One region of the Cytobacillus sp. FSL W8-0315 genome, then DNA from elsewhere that is predicted to be linked to it. Evidence: riboswitches for the same ligand, from Rfam matches in the RefSeq annotation. Region 1 holds a riboswitch; each other region holds the start of a gene.

The links. A riboswitch is a leader RNA that binds a small molecule or an ion and turns the genes downstream of it on or off. The one in region 1 is predicted to bind cyclic di-GMP.
Region 2: another riboswitch for cyclic di-GMP. It lies ahead of MKY20_RS02355 (hypothetical protein); the one in region 1 lies ahead of MKY20_RS26730 (anti-repressor SinI family protein).
Region 3: another riboswitch for cyclic di-GMP. It lies ahead of MKY20_RS05410 (methyl-accepting chemotaxis protein); the one in region 1 lies ahead of MKY20_RS26730 (anti-repressor SinI family protein).
Region 4: another riboswitch for cyclic di-GMP. It lies ahead of MKY20_RS06210 (EAL domain-containing protein); the one in region 1 lies ahead of MKY20_RS26730 (anti-repressor SinI family protein).

Annotation. Positions count from the first base shown of each region.
Region 1 covers NZ_JBBOOC010000003.1:185,400-193,307, reverse strand. Annotated here, with positions in the region: gene mnmH (tRNA 2-selenouridine(34) synthase MnmH) at 1-992, shown strand, start outside; gene MKY20_RS26735 (helix-turn-helix domain-containing protein) at 1,173-1,496, shown strand; gene MKY20_RS26730 (anti-repressor SinI family protein) at 1,786-1,932, opposite strand; cyclic di-GMP riboswitch class I at 1,963-2,051, opposite strand; gene MKY20_RS26725 (hypothetical protein) at 2,220-2,486, opposite strand; gene MKY20_RS26720 (DUF5658 family protein) at 2,621-2,827, opposite strand; gene MKY20_RS26715 (LPXTG cell wall anchor domain-containing protein) at 2,939-3,649, opposite strand; gene MKY20_RS26710 (CalY family protein) at 3,721-4,314, opposite strand; gene sipW (signal peptidase I SipW) at 4,400-4,978, opposite strand; gene tapA (amyloid fiber anchoring/assembly protein TapA) at 4,980-5,819, opposite strand; gene MKY20_RS26695 (helix-turn-helix domain-containing protein) at 6,093-6,434, shown strand; gene MKY20_RS26690 (class D sortase) at 6,435-7,046, shown strand; gene MKY20_RS26685 (pseudouridine-5'-phosphate glycosidase) at 7,261-7,908, opposite strand, start outside.
Region 2 covers NZ_JBBOOC010000001.1:435,008-442,915, reverse strand. Annotated here, with positions in the region: gene MKY20_RS02385 (redox-sensing transcriptional repressor Rex) at 1-159, shown strand, start outside; gene MKY20_RS02380 (YdiK family protein) at 181-384, opposite strand; gene MKY20_RS02375 (CPBP family intramembrane glutamic endopeptidase) at 431-1,156, opposite strand; gene groES (co-chaperone GroES) at 1,474-1,758, shown strand; gene groL (chaperonin GroEL) at 1,820-3,451, shown strand; gene MKY20_RS02360 (DUF4317 domain-containing protein) at 3,585-4,769, opposite strand; cyclic di-GMP riboswitch class I at 5,174-5,260, shown strand; gene MKY20_RS02355 (hypothetical protein) at 5,376-5,744, shown strand; gene MKY20_RS02350 (hypothetical protein) at 5,800-6,510, shown strand; gene MKY20_RS02345 (methyl-accepting chemotaxis protein) at 6,562-7,761, shown strand.
Region 3 covers NZ_JBBOOC010000001.1:1,010,947-1,018,854, reverse strand. Annotated here, with positions in the region: gene yhfZ (GntR family transcriptional regulator YhfZ) at 1-418, opposite strand, end outside; gene MKY20_RS05420 (YwqG family protein) at 810-1,616, opposite strand; gene MKY20_RS05415 (hypothetical protein) at 1,637-2,041, opposite strand; gene MKY20_RS05410 (methyl-accepting chemotaxis protein) at 2,153-3,082, opposite strand; cyclic di-GMP riboswitch class II at 3,143-3,226, opposite strand; gene MKY20_RS05405 (alpha/beta hydrolase) at 3,372-4,919, shown strand; gene MKY20_RS05400 (MFS transporter) at 5,398-6,609, opposite strand; gene MKY20_RS05395 (SWIM zinc finger family protein) at 6,877-7,908, shown strand, end outside.
Region 4 covers NZ_JBBOOC010000001.1:1,204,352-1,212,259, forward strand. Annotated here, with positions in the region: gene MKY20_RS06180 (response regulator) at 1-81, shown strand, start outside; gene MKY20_RS06185 (hypothetical protein) at 286-564, opposite strand; gene MKY20_RS06190 (DegV family protein) at 787-1,626, shown strand; gene MKY20_RS06195 (DEAD/DEAH box helicase) at 1,863-3,332, shown strand; partial or broken gene MKY20_RS06200 (double zinc ribbon domain-containing protein) at 3,340-3,519, shown strand; gene MKY20_RS06205 (ComF family protein) at 3,649-4,026, shown strand; cyclic di-GMP riboswitch class I at 4,100-4,186, shown strand; gene MKY20_RS06210 (EAL domain-containing protein) at 4,237-6,822, shown strand; gene MKY20_RS06215 (TIGR03826 family flagellar region protein) at 6,893-7,324, shown strand; gene flgM (flagellar biosynthesis anti-sigma factor FlgM) at 7,468-7,734, shown strand; gene MKY20_RS06225 (flagellar protein FlgN) at 7,750-7,908, shown strand, end outside.

The DNA of each region.
Region 1 (7,908 bases):
CAATTGAATTTGAGGAGTGCAGCATTCCCGGTGCTGTCAATGTTCCGCTTTTCACCAATGAAGAGCGTGTGGAAATCGGAACACTATATAAGAGAGAAGGTTCTGATGCGGCTAAGTGGAGAGCGATGGAAATCGTTTCACCTAAAATTCCGTCCATGATGCAGAAAATCAGAGACCTGAAAAATGATGGCTTACAGCCTGTCATTTACTGCTGGCGCGGCGGCATGCGCAGTAAAGCGGTCACCACATTTATAACGTATGCAGGCGTTTCAATCCCCCGTTTAATTGGGGGCTATAGAGCGTACCGTCAATATATTCTTGAAAACACAGCAGACTTGATTCCTGAAAAAGCAGTTGTTCTGCACGGAATGACCGGCGTCGGGAAAACGGATGTGCTGAAGGTATTAAGCGAAAAAGGATATCCTGTTATTGACCTTGAAGAAATGGCAGGACATCGCGGTTCAATCTTCGGATCCTTTGGCATGGGAGACGGCAGCACACAAAAAACATTTGATGCACTATTGTATCAATCCCTTTCTGAGGTTAAAGGTTCCCCTTATATTATTATGGAAGCTGAAAGCAAGCGAATAGGAAAGGCTGTTCAGCCGGACGAGCTTCTTGATACCAAAAAAACTGGTATTCATATTGATATGTTTGCCAGCATGGAGTCCCGTGTGCAGCGTATCCTCCGTGACTATGTGGAACCTTATCAAAGAGAAGAATGGTTCAAGCCGAAAGTGGATGAAAGCCTTGTGTTTATTAAAAAACGTCTGAAAGATACTGAAATCCGCGAGCAGCTGGATGAATCAGCTGAAGCAGAAAACTACGAGCTATTTATAAAGCTTTTATTAGAACACTATTACGATCCGCGCTATGCTTTTAAACAGCATGACTATGAAGGCCAATTCCACCACGTAAATGCGGATGATGTGGAAGCTGCTGCACAGCAAATTATTCACATTATTGAAAACCAAAATGCTCCCGTCCTCTGACGCGGAGCATTACTTTTTGCGAGCGACAAAAGATATATTTTTATAAATCACAGATAACTAACTATTTAAACCGGTTGACACTGTGGTATGATGGTAATAATATTGAACAAATCGTTCTTAATATGGAACTAGATATATGATATAATCCTATTACATACAAAATAAGGTGTGTGGTATACGATGATCGGTGATCGTGTAAAAAAACTTCGCCAGGAAAAGAAAATGTCCTTATCCGAGCTTGCCGACCAGGCCGGTGTGGCAAAATCATATTTAAGCTCGCTTGAGCGCAATCTGCAAACTAATCCATCGATTCAATTTCTTGAGAAAATCGCAGGTGTTCTGAATGTTCCCGTGGACCATCTGATCCATGAGCAGATCAACAAGGAAGACCTCGATTCAGAATGGATGAAAATTGTAAAGGAAGCGATGGAGTCTGGTGTTTCTAAGGAGCAATTTCGGGAGTTTTTGGATTTTAATAAGTGGAGAAGCGGACAAAAATCATAGATGCAATGAGCCTGAAGGTACAGGCTTATTTTTTTTGCAAAATTAGGATCCTTTCTCATAGTGTGTTGTTTTTGCTTATTATTCTGCCCGTTGATTTCCGCTGCGGGAACTTGCTTTCCGCGGGGAGGAACGGGAGCCTCCCGCAGGAGTCAAGTCCCCTCCGCTCCAATCAACTCAGTAAATTAAATCAATTTATTAAATAGCAACAAACTTTACGAAAACAGCCAAAATAAAAAGCATTTCCGTATATAGAGATACCTCTAACAGAAATACTTAGCAATACCGGATATTAGGCTTCCATCAGAAGCTCTTTGGCTTTGTTATTATGTAAAAACTCTCTAATTTCTTCCTTTTGCAGGCCTAGGTTCTTTGCTTCCATAATTAACTGCAGCCACTCCAAATCAATTCCTTCGACCTTTACATTTTGCTCCGTCAAAATTCTTCCCCCCAGGATACATATCGTATTCCAGGCAACCCAGCCATCGTAGTATCATCCAATACCTTAGACCCGTGACTTTGCGTCCTCATCTTTCAATGAGTTTGCCTTTTTCTGCGCCTATCGGCTCAAAGAAATTTTTACCATAAATGTATTCTACTATGGCCGTATTGCTAACGTTGTCAGATTTTGTAATTTTTATTAATTATTTTAATATTAAATTAATTTGATTTTCGACAAATTTCTAATTGATCTAGGTTCTTTTGATTACCTGTACCCCTCATCTTTTAAAGGAAGTTGTTATTAATGGTCGAACTCTTTTTTGAGTAGTAGGAAAGTCCGATTCTTTTTCTGAAATTTTTGCTGATTTGTTTTATTGAATCGGTATGCGGATTTATACATTTTTTAAAGGTCGTGTGGACTGGTTCGAGGGTCATAGCATTCAGAAAGACTTCATCCGTTAAATTAGATCCGCATATCGGGCATAGCCAGTCACCCGATTCACTGCTGCTGTATGAAGGCTTGTGGCATTTATTGCAGTTCTTTCGGTACATTTTCAGCCTCCTTATTTGACTAAGAATAGTATTTTTACTCTATCGGTTATTAAGATAGATCTTCATAAATCCATAAAACATGAAGTACTAATATGAATGAATAAAAATAAGCTGCACCTCTTCTTTACCTTGGTTTACGTTGGAAAATTAGTCGAAGTTGAGTTTAGAATTAAAAAGCCTGAAAAAACAGCTTTAACAGAAAGAAATAATAGGGGTTCTATAGTATATAGAAAATCCATTATTAGATTCACTTCTTCAATCAGCCATAGTCTAATTCCAAAGAACGTCAAGAGACTATCCAGAAGATTAATGAAGGCAAGATACTGCAGATTTTTTTTCATAAGTTCACCGCTTAATGAGCAGCTATTTGATTATATTCATTAATTGCTTAAATAAGTTCTAAACACGAATTAAAATTAAGGCCTTAAAGAATCAGTTCCTCAGGCCTTAATCTAAGTATCACTCCGAAGCCTTCTATAACGCCATAATAAAATTACGCTTCCAGTACTTAAAAATAGTGCACCAATAAGTAATAAATTATAATTATTAGTTGCGGTATTTGGGAGCTTATTCACTTTCTCTGGAATTACCGTGGCATCTGTTGATGGTGGTGAAGTATTAGTTCCCCCTCCAGAATTATTATCTCCTGATCCGGGAGTCTCGTTGTCGGTTCCAGAATCACCTGTTGCTTCCGCAAGAAAAATGATTTCAACCTCTGCGGCGGAATTTTGAAATTCATTTCCCAAATGCTCTGGCATTGTTACTTGGAAAAATAAAGTTTCTTCTGTCCCCTTCCCTAATTCTCTGGGAGAGAAGCCTTTAAAATCCTTAAGTTTTCCTTCGTAAAGCATCTTTGTATCTTTCTTAACCTCAAGCTCTAATTCCTCAAAAAGTCCTTTAATAGACTTCGATTTTCCAATGTTAGAAGTATATTTAAAATCTTGATTGCCATCATTTTTTATCGTTATATTTCGCGGCATCCAGTCGCCTGGTTTTAGGTTTTCTACTTTAAATAGGTATCTATTTGAGTTATCTAAGTTCGTATTAATATCAATTTCCTTGTCCAGTGCTATTGCAGTTTTGTTTCCAAAAACAATTAAGAAAACAAAGCTATATATAATAAATATTTTTATAGGTTTTGCCAGCAAACTTTTAACTTTCATGGCATTCCCTCACAACGATAGATTTAACAAAAGGCGGGAAATTAATTCCCACCCTTTGTTCTGAAAAATAATTATCTTGCAACACCAGCGCCTTGCTTACCGTCAAATGTCCATTTCAGTTCTAAAGAATCTCCTTGGAATTCGTTTTGATCAGCATTGTTTTCTACAAACTCATATTGTACATAAAGAGTATCAGAAGTGCCTGCTGCTAAATTTCCTCCATTTTCTGCAAACCAACCACTCCAGAAGTTTCCAGCAATTACATCAGGGCTTGAATTTTTCAGATCATAAAGTGTTGTTGACCAAATTGGCGCGTCTAATTTATCAGCATTTATTAAGAAATTTACACGGATATGTTTCCCAAGATCATCCCCATTATTTCCATTTGCATCATTAATTTTATAATCAGTCATTAAATCAATTGTAGCTATATCCAAGGTACCACCATTAACTAATTTGAATGAGCGGAGCATAGTATCTCCTGGTTTAATATTATTTACATCAATAATAGTTGTTGGACTTACACTTAAATCCAATGTTCCAGCTGCAAATTTAGCAGTGGCTTCTGCACTGTCACTAAAATATGCAAATGTCCCCCCACCAACTAATGAAATACCTAAAGCTGCTGATGCAATTCCCATACCTAATTTTTTCTTAAGATTCATAATAAAGCTTCCTCCTCTTACCCCTTTTTGGGTATGTATAATTTTATATATTGACCCCTGTATTTCTATAGGGAGTTCAACCAAATTAAGCTGTTTTTTCTTCTGAATCCGTTTTGCTGCTTTTAGGATCAATTTCTCTTATAGTCTGGAAGATGCTAAATGCTGCATACCCCAGGAGCAGTAAGCCAGGGCCAATAAGCAAGATGGCACTTCCTTCTTTCGATTGAGCAAAATCTATAAAATATCCCACATAAGGAATGGTGAAACCAGTATAAACAGCTCTTACATTTTCAGATAGCACAGGTTCCATGTCTGCAGTTTTGTTGTTATCTCCCTTTGTTTCATACATGACATGATCTCCGCTGCTGCTGACACCGATTACGCGGTGAGTAATTAATTTTTCTTCGCTTGCTTGGAATGTAATGACATCATCTTTCTTAAGAGACTTTCTTTCTTCAGAGCTAAGCGGCTTTACTGCAATAACAGATCCAGTTTGGAAGGTAGGCTCCATAGAGCCTGATAACACTGTCTTAAGCTGATATCCAAAGGCCTGCGGCTCTCCTCCTGATGCTTTGGAGGAGACCACTAGGATGGCCATTAAAATTAAATTAATGAATAGAACCGCTGTTATAATGTTGCTTATCATTTTCAATGCTTTTTTCAAGCTATTCACCTGCCTCATTTGTGCTTTCTTCAGAATTAACAGGAGCTTCTGAAGACTTAGCCTTGGTATCTTCCGGCTTTGATTCTTCTTTTGGTTTCTCTTGTGGCTTTTCTTCAACTTTAGGCTGTTCTACCTTCTGCTCTTCTTTTGGTTCTTCTGCTGGCTTTTGCTCAGGCTTCTCTTGAGGTTTATCTTTCGTTGGTTCAGCTGCTTCTTTGCCTGTTTCCTCTGTCTTATTGCTTACCTGTTCCTTGGCAGTCTCTTCTGTTACATCTGCCTTTTGTTCCGTTTTTTCTTCTTCCACATTGTCAGTCTTACCTGCATCTATGCTTACTGTTATAGCTTCACTCCACAGCTCCCCATTTCCAGGATGATCTTTGTGCTGATAGGCTTTAAACATATAGGATCCACTTTGCTGAGGAATAAAAGAAACTTCTATTATTTTTCCTTCTTTAATAGGAGCAAATGTCAGCACTTCACCAACAGGCTTTCCTTTCTTGGGGTTCCCTTTCTCAATGTAATAAATTTCATATGTTCCATTCGTTTTCATATCTGACCCTGTGTTTTGAATGGTTGCATATATCTTCTGCCCATCATACTTTTGTCCAACGAATTTTAGAGAGCTGCAATCCCATTCCCCATGCTTCTCACCTTTAGAGCACCCTGGCTCTTCTGTCTCCCAGGTACCGGCTTGAATGGTCCCAGTTACTGTGTCACTATCACTAAAATAGGCATTCGTCTGCCCAGTCAAAGTTGCCGACATCCCAATAAGCAGATACCAGGCAGCCACAAACTTAAATGCAAGCAATAGGATCTTATTCTTCTTCCCAAATTTTCTAATCCGTTTGTATCGTATAAGAACCCCCTCCTAGTGAGTTGATGTTCTTTGTTTTTGTTCGTTTCGTTCTTTTTATCGAACCGATAAGTCGAGTATAGTCCATCCGCCTTATTTTGAGAAATACCAAATTCAGCCGTAATTTCGTTTTAAAGAACGTTTTTCGTTCTTTTTCTAAGAATATCTCGAGAATTCTCACTATTTTGCATTTTTTATTGAACATTTTGTTCGTTATAATGAAAATGTCTTTACATTTTATGATAAGGGAGTATTATGCCTATGATAGGTAGCCGGATTAAAACCTTAAGAATCAAGAAAGGATACTCAATTAATGAGCTTTCTGAAAAAGCAGAGGTATCCAAATCGTACCTAAGCTATATTGAGAGAGGCATACAGGAGAACCCTTCATTGCAGGTTTTATCGCGAATCGCCAGGACACTGGATGCTAATCTTGAGGATCTGCTGGAAGAGAATAGAGAAGATATTACAGACTTGTCTAAGCTGGATGAGGAGTGGGTTTCCCTTGTCAAAGAAGCAATCAGGCAGGGAATTACGAAAGAGGATTTCGCTTATTATCTGGACTTTATTAAATTTAAGAAGTTGAATGGAGGTAATTCTTAATTGAAGGTTAAAAGCCGTTTGCTGCTATTAGCTGCCTCCTTCTTTATCTTAATCGGAGGCGGATTGGTCCTGTTCTCGCTGCAGGAAATGTACGCTCAAGAGAAGAAAACAAAGGATTCTTTAGCCCAGGCACAAGAAGGAATTCAGAACGAAGTAAACAAAGAAAGTAAAAGTGTTCTCCTAACAGAACAGCCAATAGATATATCCTTCGAGCAGGGTGAAGCTATTGGCATCTTAAGTATCCCCCGTTTAAAAGCAGAACTTCCCATTATAGAAGGAACAGATGAGGATGAGCTGGAAAAAGGGGTTGGCCACTACTCCACAACTGTACTTCCCGGGCAGCCCGATCAGATTTTATTGTCAGGGCATCGGGATACGGTCTTTCGAAGACTCGGCGAACTTGAAATCGGTGATATTTTTGAAGTCAGCATGCCATATGGTAAATTTACATATGAAATTACCGATTCTAAGATTGTTGATGCAGACGATACCACTGTGATCCGCTCCACCGCTCCTAACGAAATTCTCACTGTTTCCACCTGCTACCCCTTCTCATATGTGGGCAATGCACCATCCCGGTATATCCTGAATGCCAAAAGAATACAAAATTAAGAGGCACATTCCAAAGGAAGTGCCCTTTTTACTGCATATAGACAAACACCCTTCCCCCATATAAGACCCTGTACATATCATCTAATATATGGGTTCCAGAAGGGACAGATCCTGATGATCAATTTCTTAAGATTATTATTATATTTAGCCATCATCATCACAGCTATCATTCTATCAGTATAAAAAGCCAGACTCCCTAAGTCTGGCTTTCCCCTTACTTATTCAAACTAACAGCAATCTTAGAGCCCACTTCCGCATTATGCTTCACCAATGCAATGTTCGCTGTCAAGCTTCTTCCTTCTGTTAACTCCTTCACTTTACCTAGTAGGAATGGCGTTACTTTTTTGCCTGCGATATTGTTTTCTTTTGCTTCTTTAAGAGCAGTTTCAATAACATTTGTGATGAACGCTTCTTCCAGCGCATCTTTTTCAGGGATTGGGTTGGCAATGACAACGCCGCCTTTTAGGCCCAGTTCCCATTTTGTGCGGATCATTTCGGCTGCTTCTTCTGCATTATCCACCCGGTAGTTCACGCTGAACGGACTTGTGCGTGTATAAAAGGCAGGCAATACATCTGTTTCAAATCCAACGACCGGAACGCCGTGGGTTTCTAGATATTCGAGCGTTAACCCGATATCCAGGATGGATTTTGCACCTGCACAGATAACAGCAACATTGGTCATCGCAAGCTCCTGAAGGTCAGCCGAGATGTCCATTGTGGTTTCAGCTTCGCGGTGAACTCCGCCAATTCCGCCTGTTACAAACACTTCAATGCCGGCAAGCTCTGCACAGATCATGGTGGCTGCTACAGTTGTCGCACCATTTTTCTTTTTCGCTACCAAATATGGAAGGTCACGGCGGCT
Region 2 (7,908 bases), on a different contig from region 1:
ATTACCGATCGGATGGTGAATGCGAAAATAAAAGGAATCCTTAATTTTACACCTGCGAGGCTCACTGTGCCAGCCTCGATTCGGATTCACCATATCGATCTGGCAGTAGAATTGCAGTCACTGGTTTATTTTCTGAAAAACTATCCGGAAGAAATGTAAAAAAATGAGCCTTTTGGGGGCTCATTTTTTCATTTTATTTTTCATTTTAAAATGCAGGCCAACCATCCGCAGTCCGGTGCCAAAATCGAATGTGGCAATTATAATCAGAAAATAAGTAAAGAATCCCCAGGTTTCTTCATGCTGGATATTCTGTATGGCTATAAAAGTGAAAAGGCATCCGAGAAGGATGTAAATAAAGCCTGAAAACAAAGGTGTGCTTCTCATCAAAATCCCCCAGTAAGTTTAAAACTCTGCAAAGCATTTCCCTATGCTAGAAAAAGCTGATAAAGCTCTGCATTTTTTCCATTTCTTCTAACCATTTTTGCATATTATCCTGATTCAGCTGGATAACCGCAACAAAGGTGTTCATCGCCACATGGGCAAAAATCGGCACAATAATCCGCTTCGTTTTGACATATAAGAAAGCAAAGGTGAACCCCATTGCCGAGTACAGCAGTACATGTTCAGGCTCGAAATGGGCAAGTGCAAAAATGACTGAGCTGATCAGGGCCGATAAGAAGAAGTTGAAGCGCTTATGGAGAGAACCGAAAATAACTTTTCTAAAGACAATCTCCTCAAGTATTGGCCCAATGACCGAACTAATTAAGATAACGATTGGCGATGCTTCAATAATCCGGATAATCTGCTGCGTATTCTCAGATCCCATTTCAATCCCAATCATATTTTCAATGCTGGCAGCAGTAGCTTGAGCGATCAGGGCCAAAAATATACCCCCAACTGCCCAGCCCGCTGAGCTTGCTGCGGAAGATGCATCCCTATCCAGGCCTTTTTTCATCTCTTTTCTTAATAATAGAAGCGTAATGATCAGTGTAACCGTAAAACTGATGACAAGCCAGTAGGCTACAGCCAGGATCTGCATGTTTTCGGGGTTCTGTCCAAGGGCATCTGCAATAAATAACACAAGCGGAACGCCAAACAAACTGGACAGCTGCATGGCAATATAAGCTATTAATATAAACCAATATTCCTTCTTCAAAATGTTATACTCCTTATTCTGAGTGTTGGAAAACAAGTCCTAAAGCCATTGTACTCTTAATAAGGAGCGGGTTTCAAATATCAGCATCAAAGCAGGAAAATACTATGGGTAAAGTGAAGAGTTCCGAAGCATACTTAAGAGGTTGTCTGTGTCGAAAAATAGCGTGTATGGGCGAATGAAATTTTTTCTAAAAAATTTAAGCTTCACCCTTGCAAATAGAAATGAGATTCATTAATATAATAATTGTGTTAGCACTCATACAGAGAGAGTGCTAATAAATAAAAATATTTACATATTATTTGAGGAGGTTGTTTCACTTGTTAAAGCCACTAGGTGATCGAATTATTATCGAGCTTGTTGAAACTGAAGAAAAAACTGCAAGCGGCATCGTACTGCCGGACACTGCTAAAGAAAAGCCTCAAGAAGGTAAAGTTGTAGCTGTAGGAACTGGCCGCGTTCTTGAAAATGGTGAGCGTGTTGCCCTTGAAGTTGCTGACGGCGATCGTATCATCTTCTCAAAATATGCTGGTACTGAAGTGAAGTACGAAGGCAAAGAGTATTTAATTTTACGCGAAAATGACATTCTTGCTGTAATTGGCTAATCGCCGATCAGACGAAGATTATTAAAGAATAAAGCTAAAATTTTTGAGGAGGTTTTTATCAATGGCTAAAGAGATTAAATTTAGTGAAGAAGCTCGCCGCGCGATGCTTCGCGGTGTGGATTCCCTTGCAAATGCGGTAAAAGTAACTCTTGGACCTAAAGGACGCAACGTGGTTCTTGAGAAGAAATTCGGTTCTCCACTTATCACCAATGATGGTGTGACAATTGCGAAAGAAATCGAGCTTGAAGATGCATTCGAAAACATGGGTGCGAAGCTTGTTGCTGAAGTAGCAAGTAAAACAAATGATGTTGCCGGTGACGGTACAACAACTGCAACTGTTCTTGCTCAGGCAATGATCCGTGAAGGCCTTAAGAACGTAACTGCAGGCGCTAACCCAATGGGCATCCGCAAAGGAATCGAAAAAGCAGTTGTTACAGCTGTAGAAGAATTAAAAGCTATTTCTAAGCCAATCGAAAATAAGGAATCTATTGCTCAGGTTGCTGCAATCTCTGCTGCTGACAATGAAGTTGGCCAGCTGATCGCTGAAGCAATGGAGCGCGTTGGCAACGATGGTGTTATCACAATCGAAGAATCTAAAGGATTCACAACTGAGCTTGATGTGGTTGAAGGTATGCAATTCGACCGCGGATATGCTTCTCCATACATGGTTACAGATTCTGATAAGATGGAAGCGGTTCTTGAAAACCCTTATATCTTAATCACTGATAAGAAGATCACAAGCATCCAGGAAATCCTTCCTGTACTTGAGCAAGTTGTACAGCAAGGCAAGCCTTTATTGCTTGTAGCTGAAGATGTTGAAGGTGAAGCACTTGCTACACTAGTTGTGAATAAGCTTCGCGGAACTTTCAACGCGGTAGCAGTAAAAGCTCCTGGCTTCGGTGACCGCCGCAAAGCTATGCTTGAAGATATCGCGATCCTGACTGGCGGTGAAGTAATCACTGAAGAGTTAGGCCGTGACCTTAAGTCTGCTACAATCGACTCTTTAGGACGCGCTACTAAAGTAGTTGTTACAAAAGAAAACACTACAATCGTTGAGGGTGCTGGAGACAGCGCGCAAATCGGCGGACGTGTGAACCAGATCCGCACTCAAATGGAAGAAACAACTTCTGAATTTGACCGCGAAAAATTACAAGAGCGCCTTGCTAAACTTGCTGGTGGTGTTGCAGTTGTTAAAGTTGGTGCTGCTACTGAAACTGAATTAAAAGAGCGCAAGCTTCGCATCGAAGACGCCCTTAACTCTACACGTGCTGCTGTAGAAGAAGGCATCGTTTCCGGTGGTGGTGTTGCCCTTCTAAACGTATACAATAAAGTGGCTGCTATCCAGGCTGAAGGCGATGAAGCAACTGGTGTTAACATCGTATTGCGTGCGATGGAAGAGCCTGTACGCACAATTGCTCACAATGCCGGTCTAGAAGGTTCTATCATTGTTGACCGCTTAAAGCGCGAAGCAGTTGGAACTGGCTTCAACGCTGCTACTGGCGAGTGGGTAAACATGATCGAAGCTGGTATCGTTGACCCAACTAAAGTAACTCGTTCAGCTCTTCAAAACGCTGGATCTGTTGCAGCTATGTTCTTAACTACTGAAGCAGTAGTTGCTGACAAGCCGGAAGAAAACGCTGCTCCTGCAATGCCTGATATGGGCGGCATGGGCGGAATGGGCGGCATGATGTAATTTAAAGCGTTGAACCCAACGTTTTAAAGCATCATCCACCAGGACATAGGTACAGGTTTTCTTGTCCTGCTGTTCCCAAAACTGTTTATAACAAACAAAAAAGGAATTCCTATTCGGGAATTCCTTTTTTTATTTATTCTTTGTCCGAACCCCCGCCAAAAGTTTCGGGAATCATCGTGAAGCCTTCAATCACAGTATCTTCTTCCACTTCGATCATCAGATAGCGCTTGCCGTCAAAATGGACTTGTTTTACATATCGAAGATCTTGCGGGCAGATGGATATGTTGGCTGCCTTCGTGCTGATTTTTATTGATTTTGAATTAAATTTGGGCAGGACGCTGGTTGCCTTTATTTCATATTTGTCATCATCGATGATTTTTTGATAAGCGGATTGGACCTTTTCTGAATTAATATCTTCGAGACCACTCACTTTTAAAACGCGTTCTACGTCTTTGGAATCCAGCTTCGGCGGTTCATCCTCTTCGTTTTCCACGATCATACGGTTAATCTCTTCATATACGTTGGAAAGGGTTGCTGTGCTTAGCTGATCTCCTGTTACGTCTTTAATAATTTCCTCAAAAACGATTTTATCATCCTGCGCCGTCATCGTTTCTTCCCCGTTTAAAACGTCCACTATGAACTGGTAGTCGGGCTCATGTACCTTGCCTGCTGAATACAAGACGTGATTGACATCAGCTGCATGATCGGTAAAGCAAGGAAATAGAAACCCTGAAATGGGAGCCTTGAGGTTGATAATCGGATCAACGGTAAAATGATATTTAAATTCCTTTTCTACATAGTCAAAAAGCAATTCTTTCTTCGGTTCTTGAGTGTTATTTATGCTGCAGAGAATAAAGGGATGAGAATAAACGGCATCCCGTTCACTTTCCTCGGCTTCTGCGTTGCGGCGTTTCATTGGCTTAAGATACTCCCCGCGAATGAATGTAACGACAATATCCTTTTCATATTGCCGGATTCCCAGCATTTTGCCGACTATCTGAAGCATTTGATCCATCCAGCCTTCAGCATCACTGCTTAGCAATCCCTGATGCAGGATGAGTTGACTGCTGTTTTCGGCATCCCTCTGAAACTTTAATTCAAAGAGCTTTTCATCCAATTGGCCGCCAAGCAGCTTTTTGAAGTTATCCATAAATAGCTCCTGCTGATCCTGGTCCAGCATTTCAAAGGGCTGGCTTTCATAATGATAAATCTCACTTGATTCCTTCATAATATAGACATTAAAAATATCTGAGATCTTTAGTAAGTCATTATTTAATTTAAATTGTTTCCGAATCTGTGCGATGTCTTTTTTGTTCACAGTTAAATCCACTCCTAAGCTGCCCAATATGCATATTTACTAGAATAACAAAATACATCAGCTCTATAAATTATTTCTTTTATTTTCGCTTTTTTGAAAAGGGATACGTTAATTAAATTTGGCTGGAGATTTGAGAAGCATGAAGTTGATTTTTACCGGCCGAATTTGCGCTGGCGAGGTGAATGTAGAATGCTGATATTTTGTTAACATAAAGGTATTTAATTGAGGCCTCTCATAAGTTGACTAAACTTATGGGAAGCCTTTTTTATTTCTTTAACATGGGGACATACTCTTCCAGATAAAATTGGATGCAGAAATAAAAATTACAAGTATCGACAAAAAATGGCAAGTTCTTTATAATAGTATAGTAAAATATAATCGTGAAATTAGTCCTATATTCAATAAAATTGAAAAGGCAAACTTATCGAAAGGTAAGGACGCAAAGCTACGAGTCTAAAATCCTCCAGGGTAATGACAGTCGGGTTGCCAAGGATAATAAAGAACGTTTATTTGGCTATCCCTGTCTATTTGGGGATAGTCTTTTTTTTTGGACACCTTTTAAATAGCTGCAAAAATGATGGAGAATACAGGCAAAGGAGATCAGCGATGATAGTTGTAGATAAGAAAAAATACAAAATGGCCATTAATGAGGCCGCAAAGGAAGTTCATGTACAGGTTCATGGGTTAATGAGAGAGGAGGATGCGGAAGGTTATATGATAGATTTACAGGATACGATTAGTAAGGTATCAAGGCAAAGTTATACATTTGTTGTAGACGGGACCCATCAAACACCTGTCCCATCAAAGGTGGTTCCACAGCTTGAACAGACAATGCAATTTTATTCTTCATTGGGATTTAAGGATATTCTTGTAGTAAAACCGTCATCTAAAATTGCGCAGGTGCAAATCAGGAATGCACTTGAGAGAATTGAGTTCTCAGGTACGTTTGTTGATAAAGTGCCTCATGGCATCTAATGTTCGTGACAATGATTAGGGGATCATTATTTTACATTTGAAAGGGAGTAAAGAAGTGCAAACAACACTAGAGCTATATACATACGAAATTATAAAGAAGGATCAGCCAGAATTAATTGTGAAAGCAGCTGATTGTCTGGCTCGAACATTCATAGGAGTGGAGGTTGCAGGGAAATGGGTTCAGGAGCCAATGGTAGGACAATTGAATATAGGCTATGAGGATTTCTATCAATTTACCAAGGATTATTTAGACTCTACGATTGAACAGGGATATTGCGCAGTTGCAAAGGATGCTAATCATAAAGTTGTCGGTGTACTTGCGGGAGATACAAATGCACCTGAGATAATCGGAGAAGACATATTTGAAGGTTCTTTTTATGATATGAATGTAATTCTCCGTGTTTTGGAAGATGTAGATAAACGTTTTATGGAAGATTATAAAAAACAGAATGGACATGAAATCAAGGATGGAGAACTATTACACCTTTTCATGTTAGGCGTAATAGCTGAACATAATCGTCATGAAATTATTCAGCAGCTAGGAAATAGATTAATCGCAAAAGCATCATCCCAAGGATTAAAGGCTGTTTTAGGTGAAGCAACCAACCCTAAATCAATACGGGTCATGGAAAAATATCATAATATGAAAAAATATAAAGATACTGAAGGAAATTATATTGTCCATAAATATCAGGATAATAATAAGCTGAGTGGTATTCCTGCAAATGTAGCAGATGGAACATATATCCTAATAAAAGAGCTTTAAATTACATATAAAGTCTAATTTAATTAAATAGATGTTAGGGGATTTATTATAATGGAAGCGATTATGCTAGGCATCAATATTATTTTAATGGGAGTATCGGTGTTTTTTGCCTATCGATACTTTTCATTAAAACACCATCTCCATATTCATAAGGAAATAATAAATGGAATGGAAGAATTATCAGCAGGTAAAATTGCAGCGAAGGTTGATGAACGAAGCTCTAAACATGCTGTATTTAATGGGCTAATCGACTATTTCGGCCTTGTAAGGGAAAAGTTTTTTTCCTATTCAAAAGATGTTCATGAAAAAGGTGAAAATCTTACTGAAGTCGGTGAATATGCTTCTGAAAAAGCGGATATTGTTAGAGCGGCAATTGATGAGGTAGGCAGAGGGTTGACGAAACAATTGGCAGCAACAGAAGAAAGTGCTGCATCTATGGAGGAAATGACACAGGCTATCGAAGATCTATCCGTGAGATCCCTTCAGATTTCAGAACAATCGAATACTACCTTAGAACTGACGCAGGAAGGAAACGAGAAGCTAAAGGATTCCTTAGATAAAATGAATCAGTTTAATCAAACGGTAAATATAACATTTGATGCCATAAATAAACTCGGAGAAAAATCTCATGAAATCGGCACGATTGTAAAAGTGATTACAGGGATTTCAGAACAAATTAATTTATTGGCATTGAATGCGGCCATAGAAGCGGCCCGTGCGGGAGAGCATGGCAAAGGATTTGCAGTCGTTGCTGATGAGGTTCGAAAATTGGCCGAACAATCACGGCAGTCTTCCTCTGAAGTATCAAACATTGTAAAGAATATACAGGAGGAAACTGGGATAGTCGTGAACTCCATGCAGCAGGGAACAGAGGAATTGAAAGATACAAATACCACCCTTGTAGAAGTTGGGTCCATGTTCAAACAAATTCTGGCTACTACAAAAATTATTGCTGAAAATAATGAAAACTCTTCTGCGAGTACACAGGAATTATCTTCTGCTTCGCAGCAGATCATGGCAACAATTGTTGAGATTGCCTCAATCTCACGGGAATCTGTTGAAATGTTTGAGGAGCTAATCGAAATTAGTGATGATGAACTGACTGCAATGCAAAAACTTGTCCAGGTAGCAAAGAATCTTGTAGAGCTAACAGATGATGTAAACAAGTTAATATTTGTATGGAATCATGGTGCTGAAACAGAGGCAGCTCATGGTCAAATTGCTGATAAAAAGCTCAGTGCAGCAGTATAAAGATCGTTGCTTTGCTGGCTGATTAATATAAAGGTGCTTCTTTCAGGTAAATGCAGCCTGTGGGAAGCTTCCCTTTGATGCCCGAATTAGTCCTTATAAAAGAAAGGATCAATAAATATTACAGTATTCCTTCTGTTTAATAGGGAA
Region 3 (7,908 bases), on a different contig from region 1:
GCCGGGTTTTTAATGATTCGATCCGCCTTCTCGCTCCTCTCATATATGCAAGGCCAGACTTCTTGTTGATTTCCTCAAACCCTTCGACAATGCCAGTCGCCAATCCCTCATACTTGCGGGAATAAGGCAGCGGCATTACGCCCATCACTGGTCCGATGCCGGCAATCTCATACAGCAGGTTGATGTCCCTCTTCTTCAGAAAGGTCCCAAGATGTCCTCTGGATTCAAGAGCTATGGCATGCAAATCTTCCAGCACTCTTAATGCCCCCTGAACAGTTCCCCTGCCCAAGGATAGCTTTTCCGTAAAATCACTTACGCGGGGGATTCTCTCTCCCTCTGAAAACTGAATAAGCTCCTTTGCAATAAACTTTGCAGCCAGCCCATTCTTTGAATATAAACTTTCCCAAATACGGCTCATAATGTAATACCTCTTTACCTTTAATCAATATACGAAAAACTGTATATTATAAGTGTAGCGGTTATTTTTTATTAATTCAAGAGTTTTCTAACTTTTCCGCAATTTAATATTGCTAATTTCCTTTATTCTTCTTAGATAGGGGTTTCGCTTGTAAATGAGTCTGTTGATTTCCACCGCGGACAATTAGTTTGCCATGTCCAGACTCCATCTCTCGGGTTTCTGCTTCTCCTGTCCGAAGGGGCTAAATGTTCGGACTCACTCGCCCGAATTTCTGCTTCTTCTGTCCGAAGGGGCGCTTCAGGTTCGGACTCAGCCGCTCAGGTTTATCCTTTTTCTGTCCAAATGTGAACCCCCCCATTCAGTTATCTCCTCATAATTGGGGGTTGGTACGTTAGCAGCAATCCCAATTATAAAGAACATCTGTAAAATTCCTCTTCCGCAAATCCTCTTCCTTAATAAAGAAGTTGGCAACACCGCTGTCCCCAAACATCAGCTCAATATCATCGTCCGTATCCGCCTGGAATAGCAAAATCTTATAATCACCTGTTGGGTCCCCTTTTTCTCTAGGATCCTGCTGGGTGAAGTAGGGATAGCCGCCAACTTTATGGCCCTCTGCACCTAATTCCTCGGAGTAAAGCTCATATAAATCCTCATAATCCGGATGATCGATGGATTCAAATAAGTCAATTTTGACCATGTCCTCAAATCGGAAATCCTCAGCAGGTACAGGAGCGAACTTAAGGTTAAAAATCATCTTTGCTTCCTGGACTATCGGATCATATTCATCACCTAAATCAGGCATATACGAAAAATCTGTCACAAGGTCTGACTCATCTTTCACGCCATTTGGATGATAAACAACCCGAAAATTTTTTTGATCAGCCGGGTTATCAAAATCAAGTCCGTACATATCATCAGCCGGCGAGAGATAGAATTGAAGAATTCCGCTCTCAGGCATAGGCTCAATGTGAGGAACTTCTTCGAAATTGATTTGCGCAAATAGATTCATATAATTTCCCTGCTCATCCTTTGGATGTTCGCTCGTTTTTGGAAGGTAGGGCTTTCCTCCGAACTTGCTTTCATAAAGTGTGGTCTCCCCTCTTTCTGCATGTATGCAGACAAACGATTTAACTGTTTTTTCTAATTCGCTCCGATGTTTTTCAAATTCCTTAGGCAGCTTTAAAGATTGATTTCCCATACTTTTTCCTCCTGTTTCTCTTAATTGGTAAGTTCATCCCAAAATTCAGCTATCCATTGTTCTAACTCCGTTGTTATTTCTTGTGAAGATTCATCCAGAAGCTCCCCAAACAACTTGCTTCCAGGGATTTTTTTCGATACCGGCATTCCAAGAAAAAAGTATTCGCATTCCCAAATTTTAATGATTTTTACATCTATGAGATCCCCTCTTTTATCAGAAATCCCCAGTGAAATGGAGGAACTGTATCCAGGCTGGAAAACATCTCTGCCCTCCTGATTAAATTCAGCCTCGAGTTTCAGGCCTTTCTTTGAAAAAGCCGCTTTATTCTCTCTTAGAAGCTTTTCAATTTGTTCTTTTAGTTCCTTTTCAATTCTATGAATCTTCCCCTTTAACTCTGAAGTGAATGTCCTGTGGAAATATTTCATAAAAACATCTTCTCTCATCAAAAATAAACAGAATATATGTAAATTCGCCAGCCTCATCCATTCTTCCTATCTGCAGAAAAAAAGAGCTGCTATAAAGCAGCCCACATTTTCCTATAAAATACTCTTAAAACCCTTCGCCTGTTCATCCAGCTTTCTTGCAGCTTCCCCGATATCTTTAAAAGCAGATACAGCATGTTCATTATGAACCTGGTTTTCACTTATGCCTGACTGTGATTGCAGAGTTGCGTCACTAATTTTGTTGATTTCATCTGATATTCCTTTGATGTGGGCACTGACTTCCTGGATGGAGTCCTGCACCCGGTTTGCGAGCTTTCGCACTTCTCCGGCAACGACGTTGAAGCCTCTGCCATGTTCGCCGGCACGTGCTGCTTCAATAGCTGCATTTAATGCCAGGAGGTTCGTTTGGGCCGCGATTTCACGGATTGTTTTTACGATGCTGCCGATGGATTGTGTCTGTGATTTGAGAGAATGGAGAATTTCCAGGTTCCCTTTGGACTCATAAACGAGCTTGGCTATTGCCTGAGCTGCCTCTTTGCTTCTTTCAATTCCAGCTTTTGCTTTTTCACTAAGGGCTTCTGACATTGCCTGAAGCTGGAATGCTACCTGCGCTGTATTCGTTTCCCTTTCTGTAATATCCGTAGCAACCTTTACAACACTTTCTACACTGCCATCATTCCCAAATACCGGTGTGTAAGTCGCTTCGAGCCAGATAAGATCTCCTTGCTTGTTCACACGCTGAATTTTTTCCTGAAAGCTTTTGCCATTGCGCAGATTTCTCCAAAGCTCCTGATATTCCCTGCTGGCGGCAAATTCAGGGGTGCAAAATTGCTTATGCATCATATTTGGCATTTCTTCTGCACGATATTTGACAGTGCGGGCAAAATTCTCATTTGCCCACAGCACTTTCCCGTTACTATCAAATTCAATCATAGCCAGAGAATTTTCAATTGCAGCCAAAACAGCTTCTTTTTCAAGAACCTGTGTGCTTTTAAAATGACTAGGCTTATAAGTTGTAAGCATGCTCTTCCTCTTTTCAAAAAAGGTTGTCAGAACATATCCCTACAAGGGGACTGGTCCCATGTAAGTGCTGGCCGGTTGCGCTACTAGCTCGAATTCATTAAAGCGCCCATATCTACTTGAATTCCCATTGCTTCCAACTTGTCCCGCATGTAAGGCTATAGTACTAGCATCGGTCAGTCATCACAATTCTCAATGCTCTGCTTTCATTTATACTGAAAATTCAAATAATTAATTACTAAGACCCATGATTCCCATAATTAGTAAAAGTAGAATAGAACTGTAAGAGATTATGCAGAAGGGATTGATTTATCTGAAAAATAAGCTAATTGCGTTATCACTGGCATCTGCTTTAAGCTTTTCACTTTTTCCGGAAAGAAGTTTTGCCGAGCAAACTGCTGCGGAAAACCAGGCCATAATACCTGGTGCGCATACAGTAACGGAACAATACTTTGATGGTGTGAACAACAACTGGCTGACCACCAAGAATCCCCTCCAATATCAGCAGGCGACCCTTTACGGAAACATCGGTCTTGCTCCTTATCTCTGGGGAAATGCCGAGGAAGGAACCGGATGGCATCAAATGTATAAGCCTTCTTCTGTAACGGGAACACAGGTAAATGGTATTTTTGAAGATGCCCAGTTTGTCATAAGGGTTCCGGATCACTGGAATGGCCGGCTGGTTGTTTCGGGAATCCCGGCTACAAGAAATGAAACATCAACCGACCTGCTTTTCAGCGACTATGTCCTGGAAAAAGGATATGCTTTTGCAGCGATTGATAAAGGCACCCAGGGTGACGCTGATTCAGCTGATCCATTTGCAAAAGTAAAGAATGCCTTAGCCGCTGAGGATGATAGCGTAGCAGAATGGCACCAGCGGTTCCGGCAGGTTACGAAAGCCGCACAGCGATACTTAGTCAGCCATTATTCCGATGGTCTGATCGATCCGGCAGATTCTACTGACCCGGCGAGCGATTTAGTATCGGCAGTGCATAAAATTCCTACATATGCGATGGGAATTTCCAATGGCGGATACGTCGTGCGCTATGCCCTTGAAAATGACCATCCAGAGAAGACTGGCGAACCGCGTCTTTTTGATGGAGGAGTTGATTGGGAAGGCGTGTTATGGACGGAAGAAAAGCCAAATTTAATCAGTTCTCTGACCACCGTAGTGAATCATGCGGAGGAAGCTTTGTTTGGAAGCGGCAAAATAAAGCAGAAAGCGATTAAAGAGCTATACAAAGCTGGATTGCCCAAAGGATCGGAAAAACTATGGGCCTATCATGATCAGGTATACTGGTTTGTCTCGCTGAATATCTATCGGGACCATTTCGATCCGGAAGCCCCAGGCCGTACCCATTGGAGCAATTACCTGAACTTTGTTAATGGCGTGAGAGACCGATCCTTTGATTCTGTCTTTGAAGATTATAAATATGTGACCCGTCCAAAAGAAGTGAAAGAAAATATTAAGGAAGTGGCCAATACTGGAGATATAGATGTGCCGCTCATCTCTTTCACTGGTTCCCTTGATTCGCTGATATTCCCGGATATTCATGCAAAGGGATATCAAAAGCTGGTCAAGAAAGCCGGAAAGCAGGATCTGCACCGAATGTATACTATTGAGAATGGGAACCATGTTGACAGCCTTGTCTGGAACAGCTCCGCCGATCCGGATAAAGAACTTCAGCCTTTGTTGCCTTACGCTCACCAGTCATTCGACTTGCTTATCGACTGGGTGGAAAACGGGAAAGCTGCTCCTGAGAGCAAAACGGTCAATGCTCCAGAGAACCCGGTTAAGGTTATTGATTTAAAAACGGGGCAGGAACGGGATCCCCGTTAGGTTGAGGCAGGAGTGTTGGTCTGCAGTCTTAAAAATGGCTAACCGCACGAAAAAATTTCTATCCGCACGTAAATTGTGGTTATAAGCACAGAAAAAATTTTATCCGCAAGTAAGTTGAGTCTATCCGCACATAAACTGATTTTAATGATACATGAAGGCATCTCAGTGCGGTTTTTATGGAAGAAATATGCCCCAATCGTTTTGGATTGGGGCTTTTAAGCTTCGTATTAAATGTTTTTAGTAAATGAACGGTTCATTTTCGATAAATCCGCCTTGTGACGAACTTCAATAAGGAAATTTCTGCTCTGCTGGCCCGAAGCTGACAAAAGTACGGACTCCAACTGGATTATTCCTACTGTCAGACTCTGACACGGTTCGGACTCTAACTGACTAATTTCTGCTTAGCATGTCCGAAGGCGACACGGGTTCGGACTCCGATTAAATTGCCGCTCAGTCTGTCCGAAGCCCCTCTATCATATCAGCGATGAACCTTCCTGCTGCCTGCCATCAGCCACACCACAACCGGAAGCAGACCAAAGGAAACCACCGTAATCCCCGTCCAGCCCCCAGTCTGCCATACCAGGCCGGCAAGCGTCCCTCCGGTTGCCACTCCAAGGTAATAGCTTACGAGATAGATGCTCGAGGCACCGGCTTTGTGATGGGCAGCGCGCTCATTTACAATGGCCGCCATCAGTGAATGCGCCACAAAGAATCCAAGACAGGTCAGGCATAGACCTATTACAATTACTGATAAAGAGTGCACATTGGTAAGCAAGGTCCCTCCTATTAAAATGACAGTTCCGACCGAGACCAGTGTAGCTTGCCTAAAATGAGCAGATAGCCTTCCGCCCAGAATGGAGCCAACTATACCGAAGCTGTATGCCAGGTAAGTAAACGAAATATTTTTTACAGAAAGATTAAAAGGATCCTGTTCGAGGTAAAAAGGCAGGTACGTCCATACTCCTGTAAACGAGAATTGGAGGAGGATTCCCATCGCGAACGCAGGGAAAAGTTTCGTGTTTTTCAGATGTGAGCCCATGCCTGATAAGTCTTTTTGAACTGATATTTTACTGGGCTTAAAATAATGAGATTTTGGCAGAGTCATAAAATAAATGATGAATAACAGAATGGAGAATCCAAATAGGAAGTAAACAGAAGTCTGCCAGCTGGCCATATCAGCAATGTACCCGACGAAGATGCGGCCGGCCATTCCGCCAATGGCATTGGCTGCAATATACATGGTGATGCCGAGACTGACGCTTCTAGAATCAAGTTCCTCCCCTAGATACGCGATGGCAGCTGCAGGCAGGCCCGCTATACAAATGCCCTGCAGGAAACGCAGCACCAGAAACGTTTCGAAATTAGGCGAAACGGGCAAAAGCACTAACGGAATAATAGTGCAAACAAGCGTAATATTCATTATGGAAACCCGCCCAATTCGATCAGATAGAAACCCGAAAAATAACAATCCGAAAATCATAGAAACCACAGCAGCAGACAGTGATAAACCGGCTGCTGCAGATGTGATGTCAAATGATTTCACGAGCAGCGGCATAATCGGCTGCACAAAGTATAAATTAGCGAATACTAAAATGGATGCACTCGTCATCGCAATCATAATTTTTTTGAAGCCGGCATCATGCAGCGAATATTTATCAGCTTCCTGTTGTCTAGCATTTACAGCAGTCATTTTCCCACCCAGTTCCTATAAAGCATTAAATCCATCATACCATTTTATTTGAAATGGATCGAAAATTCCGATATTTTTTTCCCGCACAATTCCCATTAAGAACTTCCCTCAGCTATTTTTGAAACAGCGCACACCTTCATTCCAACTGCCCTAAATGTTATAATATAGGAATGTACTTTGGAACATGGGGACTGGCTGATTGTCCCCTACGGGTAGATGGGACAAGGAATCTGTCCCTTTGTCCCACACCAACAAGGGGGTTGTGAAATGATTCCGGAGCGGTTTTTGGAGCCTTTAGAGTTTGCAGCGAATGAGCTGAAGGGGTTACTGCGGGCAGAGAATGAGGAAGATGCGCGCCTGGTGCAGAAGGGGCTGATGCTTTTTCGGCAGGGGCTTGTGTATCAGCTTCGCTTCGAAGATGATAAGGTTTTGGCGACGGTCCAGGATGTGACTCCCGCAAAGGTTGAACTTAATCTTGAGTTCATTCATTTGAGCGAGTGTTCCTGTCCGGCTGAAGGTTTTTGCCGCCATCAGACTGCGGTATTTCTGCAGCTTCTTTCCAAAGCCAAAAGTGTGTCCATGTGGATTGAAGAGTGGAGGAAGCCGATAAAGGAAAAGCAGACAGCCAAGAATTGGGGGCTTCAAAGAGCGAAGGATCTTTTGAAATCCTCCGGTCAGATGAAGACAGGTTACGACGGCTGGGTTGCCGGATTCGAGGAAAGCTTTACCGAGCTGCTGGAAAAACAGGGAGAGCCTCGTCCCTATGTACTCCCTGAGCTTTTCCATGTTTATCTGCGGCGCATGAAAGCGGGAGCACCGGTTGAACAGGAATGGAAGCTGCTGTATCTGCTTGTCGGCTATGTCTTTTCTTTTAAAAAGCTAATGGCGCTGAGCAGGAAGTACGGCCATGGCGAAGAATTGATTGACCGTTATTACCGCCATCTCTATCAGTCCCTGATGGAAGATTCGGTTGAGATAATGAACAAACTGTCGGTGCACTCCCTTCCCTTCGCTTTCGATCAATATATTGAAAAACTGAAAGATGATTCCGCCGGGCTGATCACCGGTTCTTTTGGGTTGGATTATGAGCGGGCCCATTTATATCGGCTGTTATGGACACATTTTTTTAAAAAGAAAGAATGGCGTGAAGCGGAGATCCAGAAGCTGGAATCCTCCATCAAAGAGGAATCGCCCAGCCTTCCGTCTGTGACAGGCTATGTGCATCTTCATATCCTTGAACGTAATGATGAACAGGCACTCAGTGTTTTAAATGTGCCAAATCATTTAATGACTCCTTAC
Region 4 (7,908 bases), on a different contig from region 1:
ATCCTGCAAAAAATGAATGTGAACGACCGTACTCAGGCAGTTGTCGTAGCGATCAAAAATGGCTGGGTAGAGGTGCGATAATATTATTGAGAGAAAAAGTCCTTTTAATAGGGCTTTTTCTTTTTTGTTTTGCAGGAAAACGAAGGAAGAATAATTGTGATTACTTGCCTCATAGGGTTCCCCTCTATTTTATGATAGCGGAAATAGCAGATAAATTAAAGGTATTAATACACTATTTTTGAAATATTAACCATAAACACGCAAAAAGTGGTTATCTTTGCGTGTTTATTTTATAAGTGCGGCTGCAGCTGTTTGAAAGATAGGTTTTGTATTGGAAGATCTCTTTTTTGCTTGATTCACTAAATAAACAAGCTTCTCGATTTCCTTTGGAGGCAAACTGTCTATGAGCCAGGAAGCAAGTTCAGGTCCGCTGATTGAATGGTCAATATTTGGAACTTTAATGTGCTTATATTTACTTAATTCATTATTAAGCATTTGATGGAGAGTATCTGTGCTGTATCTATTGGAAGTGGGGCTATTTGTGGAAGAAGTGTTTTTAATCAATGTGTTACAGCTCCTTTACAAAATAAAGACACAAAAAGCATTTTATCATATGCCTGGCAAAGATTTGAAGGTAAAAATATACCAGGTCTTAAAAGTAGGTATAATGGAGCACAGGTTTATTTAATTACCTGCTCTATAACTTAATGCAATTTCCCCCGCTATCATATAAAATGGAACATGAACATACAGTAGAGAAAAAAGATAAGGATGGTAACTCTATTTATGAAAACGGCTGTTGTAACGGATAGTACAGCATACATTCCTAAGGATTTAAGAGAAAAGTTAAATATACATATGATTCCGCTTAGTGTTATTTTTGGCAGTGAGACGTACCGGGAAGAAGTAGAAATTACGGCTGCAGACTTTTATGAAGAAGTGAAGCATAAAGATCTTCCGACTACTTCGCAGCCTCCTGTGGGTGAGTTTGCCGAGCTGTTTGAGATATTAGCGAAAGAGTATGATGCAGTGATTTCGATTCATCTGTCAAGCGGCATCAGCGGGACGTTCCAGGGGGCAGTTACTGCCGGGAGCATGGTTGATGGGATTCAGGTTTTTCCATTTGATTCGGAAATCAGCTGTATGGTGCAGGGGTTTTATGTGATTGAAGCTGCAGAGCTTGCTGCTGCCGGTAAGGGTCCACAGGAGATCGTTGAACGTCTTGAGGAGATGAAGAAAAGCATTCGTGCCTATTTCATGGTGGATGACTTATCACATCTTCAGCGAGGAGGCCGCTTGTCCAGTGCACAGGCATTGATCGGCAGCCTACTCCAGGTGAAGCCGCTGCTTCATTTTGAGGATAAGAAAATTGTTCCATTTGAAAAGATTCGCACGCGCAAAAAAGCGATGAAGCGGATGGTTGATCTTTTCTGGGAAGACGTAAAAAGCGGGGAGCCATACCAGGCTGTTATTATTCATGCCAATCGCGAAGCAGAAGCCCGCGAGTGGAAGGCAGAGCTTGAAGCGGAATATCCTAATGTTGAGTTTATGATCAGCTATTTTGGTCCGGTCATTGGAACCCATCTAGGTGAAGGTGCTATGGGGTTTGGCTGGGTGAAGAAGTAGGTTTTGTTTGAGTGCGCCATTCTTAAGGGTGGCGCAGATTTTTTTGGGAGGGGTGATGTGGATGTAAGGGTTTTGCAAATAGATCCAGGATTCCTGCAAATAGAATGTTTAATTTTGCAAATAGCAGCCTAAATCTGCAAATAGATCGGAGAACTTGCAAATAGAACCGCAAAACTTGCAAATAGAGATACAAACTAATTAATCAAGAGGTGAACTAATTGAGATTTACTCCTAATATGACCCCATATATAAATGATTTTCCTCCAGAAAGCCTCCCGATTTCCTCCATTGACAACATTCCAGAGCCGCCACTCAACGAAAACTATTCATATAACATAGAACTCCAGCAAATCCTTTACGGAAAACAGCTTCTATTCGAAAACCTTCCGCATTCAATTGAAGAAATCCATCAGCACTTTGAAAATGGCTATATTTCTTACCGAAAAGGGATAATTAAGACCAAAAGCAAGATAGTTTGTGCCAGGTGCGGCAATAAAGATCGTTCACTGTTTGCAAGTTTTCCCTGTGCCCGATGCGGTGAGAAAGAATGTACCTACTGCCGGAAATGTATCATGATGGGACGGGTCAGTGAGTGCACTCCTCTGATTGGATGGTGCGGACCTGAGCCCGTTCGGGAGCTAGCTGAACATCCCCTGATATGGGCAGGCAACCTTTCACCCGGGCAACAAATTGCCTCTGACCAGGTAAAGCAGGCTGTAATCGAAAGCAAGGAATTCCTCGTCTGGGCTGTCTGCGGAGCAGGAAAAACAGAAGTTCTATTTGAAGGAATCAATGCTGCCCTTGCCTCTGGAAAAAGAATCTGCATTGCTACTCCGAGAACAGATGTTGTACTTGAGCTTGGTCCGCGGCTAAAAGCAGTCTTCCCCGGTATTCAGGTGGCTGTCCTTTACGGCGGCAGTGAAGGCCGCCACCTTCAAGCTCCTTTGACCATCGCCACCACCCATCAGCTCCTCCGCTTTTATAAAGCTTTTGACACCGTAATCCTTGATGAAGTGGATGCCTTTCCTTATACGGCAGACGAAACCCTGCAGTATGCCGTCCGCCAATCCCGCAAAGAAACCTCCTCTATGATCTATTTAACTGCCACCCCCAGTCAAAAATGGCAAAATGAATGCCGCAGCGGAAAAAGAAACTTTGTCACTATCCCGGCTAGATATCATCGTCATCCATTGCCTGTACCGGCTTTCAAATGGTGCGGAAATTGGGAGAAATCCCTAAAAAAAGACAAACTCCCGTCTGCAGTTACCCAATGGATCAAGAAGAGGCACGACAACCAGAAGCAGTGCCTGCTCTTCCTTCCAAAAATCGATAAAATGGAAAAAGTCCTTACCATCCTTCGTAAAACCTATCCTAAAATCCAAGCTGTTCACGCAGAAGACCCCGATCGAAAAGACAAAGTCCAAATGATGCGCAATAAAGAGATTCCCATGCTTTTAACAACGACCATCCTGGAAAGAGGAGTTACCTTCCCTAATATTGATGTAGCAGTATTTGGAGCAGAAGACCGTATTTTTACCGAAAGCGCTCTTGTTCAAATTGCCGGCCGTGTTGGAAGAAGCTCTGAATACCCGAAAGGAGAAATCACCTTTTTTCACTACGGCAAAACCGAAAGCATGGTCAAGGCGCAAAAACAAATACTCAAAATGAACACTGAAGCCAAAAAGAAAGGACTGATCGACCATTAACTGCTTAATATGCCATGAAGAAATCCTTTCAGCTGTCAGCTGGACAACTCTCTGGTCGCGGCCAAAAGACAATCATTTATGCCAATGCTGCACCGATAAACTCCCATTTATCAATGGCGATGCTTGCAGTAAATGCAGCCGGCCCTTCAGTAACATAGATCCTCAATTTCGAAAAGGGAATCTATGCGCAGATTGTCTAAGGTGGAACGGGGATCCAGAATGGTCAGGGCAGCTTCTGAAAAACAATTCCCTTTTTATATACGATGACTTTCTGAAAGAAACTATAGCCCGCTATAAGTTCCGGGGCGACTATATTTTGTCGAGAGCTTTTTCTCCTATCATTAGGGAAAAGCTGAGTACCGTGGAATTCGACTATCTCGTCCCAATCCCTCTAAGTCCCCAAAGGATTTATGAACGAGGCTTCAATCAGTCTGCCGCACTCATCCATGAGGCAGGCTTTACCGTGACGGAACCGCTGCAGCGAATTCACTCAGAAAAGCAATCTAAGAAATCGCGAATGGAACGAATTCATTCGCACCAGGTCTTCCAGCTGCAAAATCTCAATATCAAGAATAAAAAAATTATCCTAATTGACGATATCTATACTACCGGCTCAACTCTATATCATGCAGCGAAAGTTCTTAAAGCAGGGGGTGCTGCTTCAGTCTGCTCGGTTACATTAGCAAGAGGATAATGGATGGAATTAATTACAAGTTGATGTTTTTGATCTGGATAGTTATTAGGAAAATAATCCTATGTTAAAATATTCTAATCCAGGGCAAATTTTACGAAAGTAAAAGACGCAAAGCTGCGGGCCTAAAGCAGGTTTCTGCCATGGCAGCCGGGCTGCACAGAAGAAGAACTATTTTCGTTTGCCTTTTTTTATTGGAAAGGATGTTTTGAAGTGGACGAAATAAACTCACAGGATGGTGAAAACACCACTAAAGATATTGCTGAATATAACAGTCAGCAATTGGAATTGACGAAAATAAAAAATAACCTGAACCAGGCTCAGAAGATCGCAAATATTGGGAGCCTGGAGTACGATATTGAAAACGATAGAGGGTTTTGGTCAGATCAGCTGTTCCGGATATTTGGGCTAAAGCCTCAAAAAGGTTTTTTTCCGGACTACAAAATGTATTTGAGTTATCTGCATCCAGACGACCGGCCGGCTTTTGAAAATCAGTTTACTCGACTGTTAGAGGAAAAGGACAGTGTGGATCTGATATGCCGGATAATTAGGCAGGATGGAGAGGAACGGTATATTCATCATCGTGCGGACTATTTTGCAGGAGAAAGCGGATCACCGAAAATCGTTGCAACGATTCAGGATATAACTGAAAAAAGGCGCATGGAAGAGAAGCTCTATGAAAACGAGCGGAAAATAGGACAAATCTATGAAAATCTTGATGTTGGCATTTATTCCGCCGATTTAATAGAAAGAAAGGTATTTCATTTCTCCAGAGGAGTGGAAGGCATTTTCGGGTACACAGCCCGTGAGCTGATTGATAATTTCGATTTATGGGACGAAGTGATCCATCCTGATGACCTGCAAAGTCTGGAAGCCAATCGGGTAAATCTTATACATGGGAAGAGCGTTCGCTGCCAATATCGTATCTTCCATAAATCCGGTGAGCTTAGATGGGTGAATGATCATAGTATCCCCTATTTAGATGAACGAGGCCAACTTATCCGGGTTGATGGCTTTGTAACAGATATAACAGAACAAAAATGGCTTGAAAAGAGAATGAGGCGTATGGCATTTTATGATCATTTGACCGATCTGCCAAACCGCCGGTACTTTGATCAGAAGCTGCAGAGCCTTATTGAAGACGATGAACAACAGAATTTCGCTGTCTTGTTCTTTGATCTGGAACGGTTAAAGCAGATTAATGATACCTTTGGACATTCCTCAGGAGATGAACTTCTTAGGCTTGTTTCACATAGAATTAAGGAGAAGTTAAATTCAGTCTGTTTTTCAGCAAGAATTTCCGGTGATCAATTTGCAGTTATAATGGAATATATCCAGGAAAAGGAGGATCCTGCGCAATTAGCAGATTCCATTAATCAAATTTTCTCTGAACCATTCCACATCGACAGCTTTGAGCTTAATATTACCCCATCTATAGGCATTAGTTTATATCCGGATAATGGAAGAACAGCTGATGAATTAGTCAGAAATACGGAATCTTCCCTGTACCATGCCAAGCAGAAAGGGAATAATAGATTCCAGGTTTACCATCCTTCCATGGATATTGAATCTTATAAGCTTTTTACCCTTGAACAGGATATGAGAAAAGCCATTCAAAATGATGAGTTTTTTCTTGAATACCAGCCAAGAGTTGATACGAAGACCGGCAAAATAGTAAGTGCCGAAGCTTTATTAAGATGGAATCATCCGGAATGGGGCAGAGTTTCCCCTTTGGAGTTTATAACAGTGGCAGAGGAAACCGGTTTAATCATAAATATAGGTGAATATGTGCTAAGGAAAGTATGCAGCCAGATTTATTCCTGGAAGGAAAAAGGGTTATCGATTGTTCCGATATCCGTAAATATCTCTCCGCTGAGCTTCTTGAAAAGTTGTCTTGTTTCCACGATAAAAAAAGCATTGGATGAGAGTCACCTCGATGCGTCACTAATTGAAATTGAATTGACGGAATCTTCCCTAATCAATTACTCAGAGAACGTCATTTCAGTGCTTAAAGAATTGGGTTCAATGGGAGTGAAGATTGCACTGGATGACTTTGGGACCGGGTATTCCTCCATCACACAGCTGAAAAATTATAAATTTGATGTTTTAAAGATTGATAAAACGTTTATCCAAGCAATGGATAAAAACGCGGAAGATGCAATCATTACGGCCAATCTGATTCAGCTTGCCCATGGGCTGAATATGAAGGTGGTAGCAGAAGGCGTAGAGACTTTTGAACAATTCTATTCTTTAAGGAAGAATGAGTGTGATCAAATACAGGGATATCTTTTCAGTAAGCCGCTTCCGCCTTCCGCTTTCGAGCAGAAACTCTTAATTGGCACCCTGAAGCCGCAGAATATCAAGGAAGACAATGTGTTCAAAGGTTTGCGCAAGTATGTCCGGGTCGAGTTTCCCTATCCGCTGGAGGCAGAGATGACCATCTTAGAGCTTAACAGCAAGCCTGTCAAAATGGGCAGCACGAAAATCCTGATTGAAGATATGAGTGCAGGCGGAGTAAAATTTGTTTCAAAGATGAAACTTCCTGTGAGGAAAGATATCATTCTATTAATTGAAACCAAGCTTTTAGGAGAGGTTCTCTCCTTTACTGGGACGATTGTCCGAAAAGATGAAATATCAGATGCTCTGACTAATTATGGATTTCAATTTATTATCGAAGAGGGACCGAGAGCTGAATTGGCGGCGATGCTTAATATTCTGCAAAGTCAGCTCGAGCAGAACCGCTCTGTTCCCGAATCCCGATTCATAGAAACAGCCAGCAGTCTGCTGTATTTCGAATAATTTTTTTCTATAATTATCCTATTTTTCGAGCTATAATAATTTCATCACAAACTGAGAGAGGAAGAATCATATGGCTGAGTTATCCAACTGCCCGAAATGTGATGCCATTTTTGTCAAAAACCAGTTCCGCGATGTCTGCCAGGATTGCTGGAAGGAAGAAGAGAAGGCCTATGAGACGGTTTACCAGTTCATCCGGAAGAGGGAAAACAGGACAGCGAGGATGATGGAGGTTGTCGAGGCGACCGAAGTCGAGGAAGAACTCATCATAAAGTTTATTAAGACCGGCCGTTTGAAGCTAGCGCATTTTCCAAATTTGGGGTATCCTTGCGAGAAATGCGGGACAAGCATCCGGGAAGGCAAGCTATGCGGCAGCTGTGCGGGTGATCTGAGGAAAGATCTTCAGCAGTTTACCGCTGAGGAAGAACGAAGAAAAGAAGCAGTCCAAAGAGAGAAACACGGTACTTATTTTGCCGTCAATGAAAAAATTAATAGTCGTTTCTAAGCTATGTGTCTCATTCACATAGCTTTTTCTATAGGCTTATAGATGTATTTTTTCCCAAACTTAAATTAACATTTAAACATACCGCCACATTAGCCGATAATAGACTTAGGTTAAATCGACCGGAAAGAAAGTGAGGGGTACACATGAAAATCAATAACTTTGGTCCTTCAGGCGTGAACCCATACAAACGCCAAATGAATAAGCTTGAACATGCAGGAAAGCCAGCCAGAACGGCATCAGATAAAATTGAAATCAGCTCTACTGCAAAGGAAATGCAGCAGGTATCCCAGCTAAGCGAAAACCGTAAAGCAAAAGTAGAAGAGCTTAAAATTCAGGTAGAGAACGGGACTTATAAAATTAATCCAAAAGAAGTGGCGAAAAGCATCGCTGATTTTTATACAAAAAAATAATGAGGAGGGATTGGCATGTCAGCCGAAGCACTTACTGCAACGATGGAAAAGCTGCTAAAGCTTCATAAAAGCCTATATGAACTCGCAGTTAAAAAGACAGACATTATTAAGACCGGCGACATGGACGGCCTGAATCAGATGCTGAAGGATGAGCAGGCTCATATTGCGGCTATC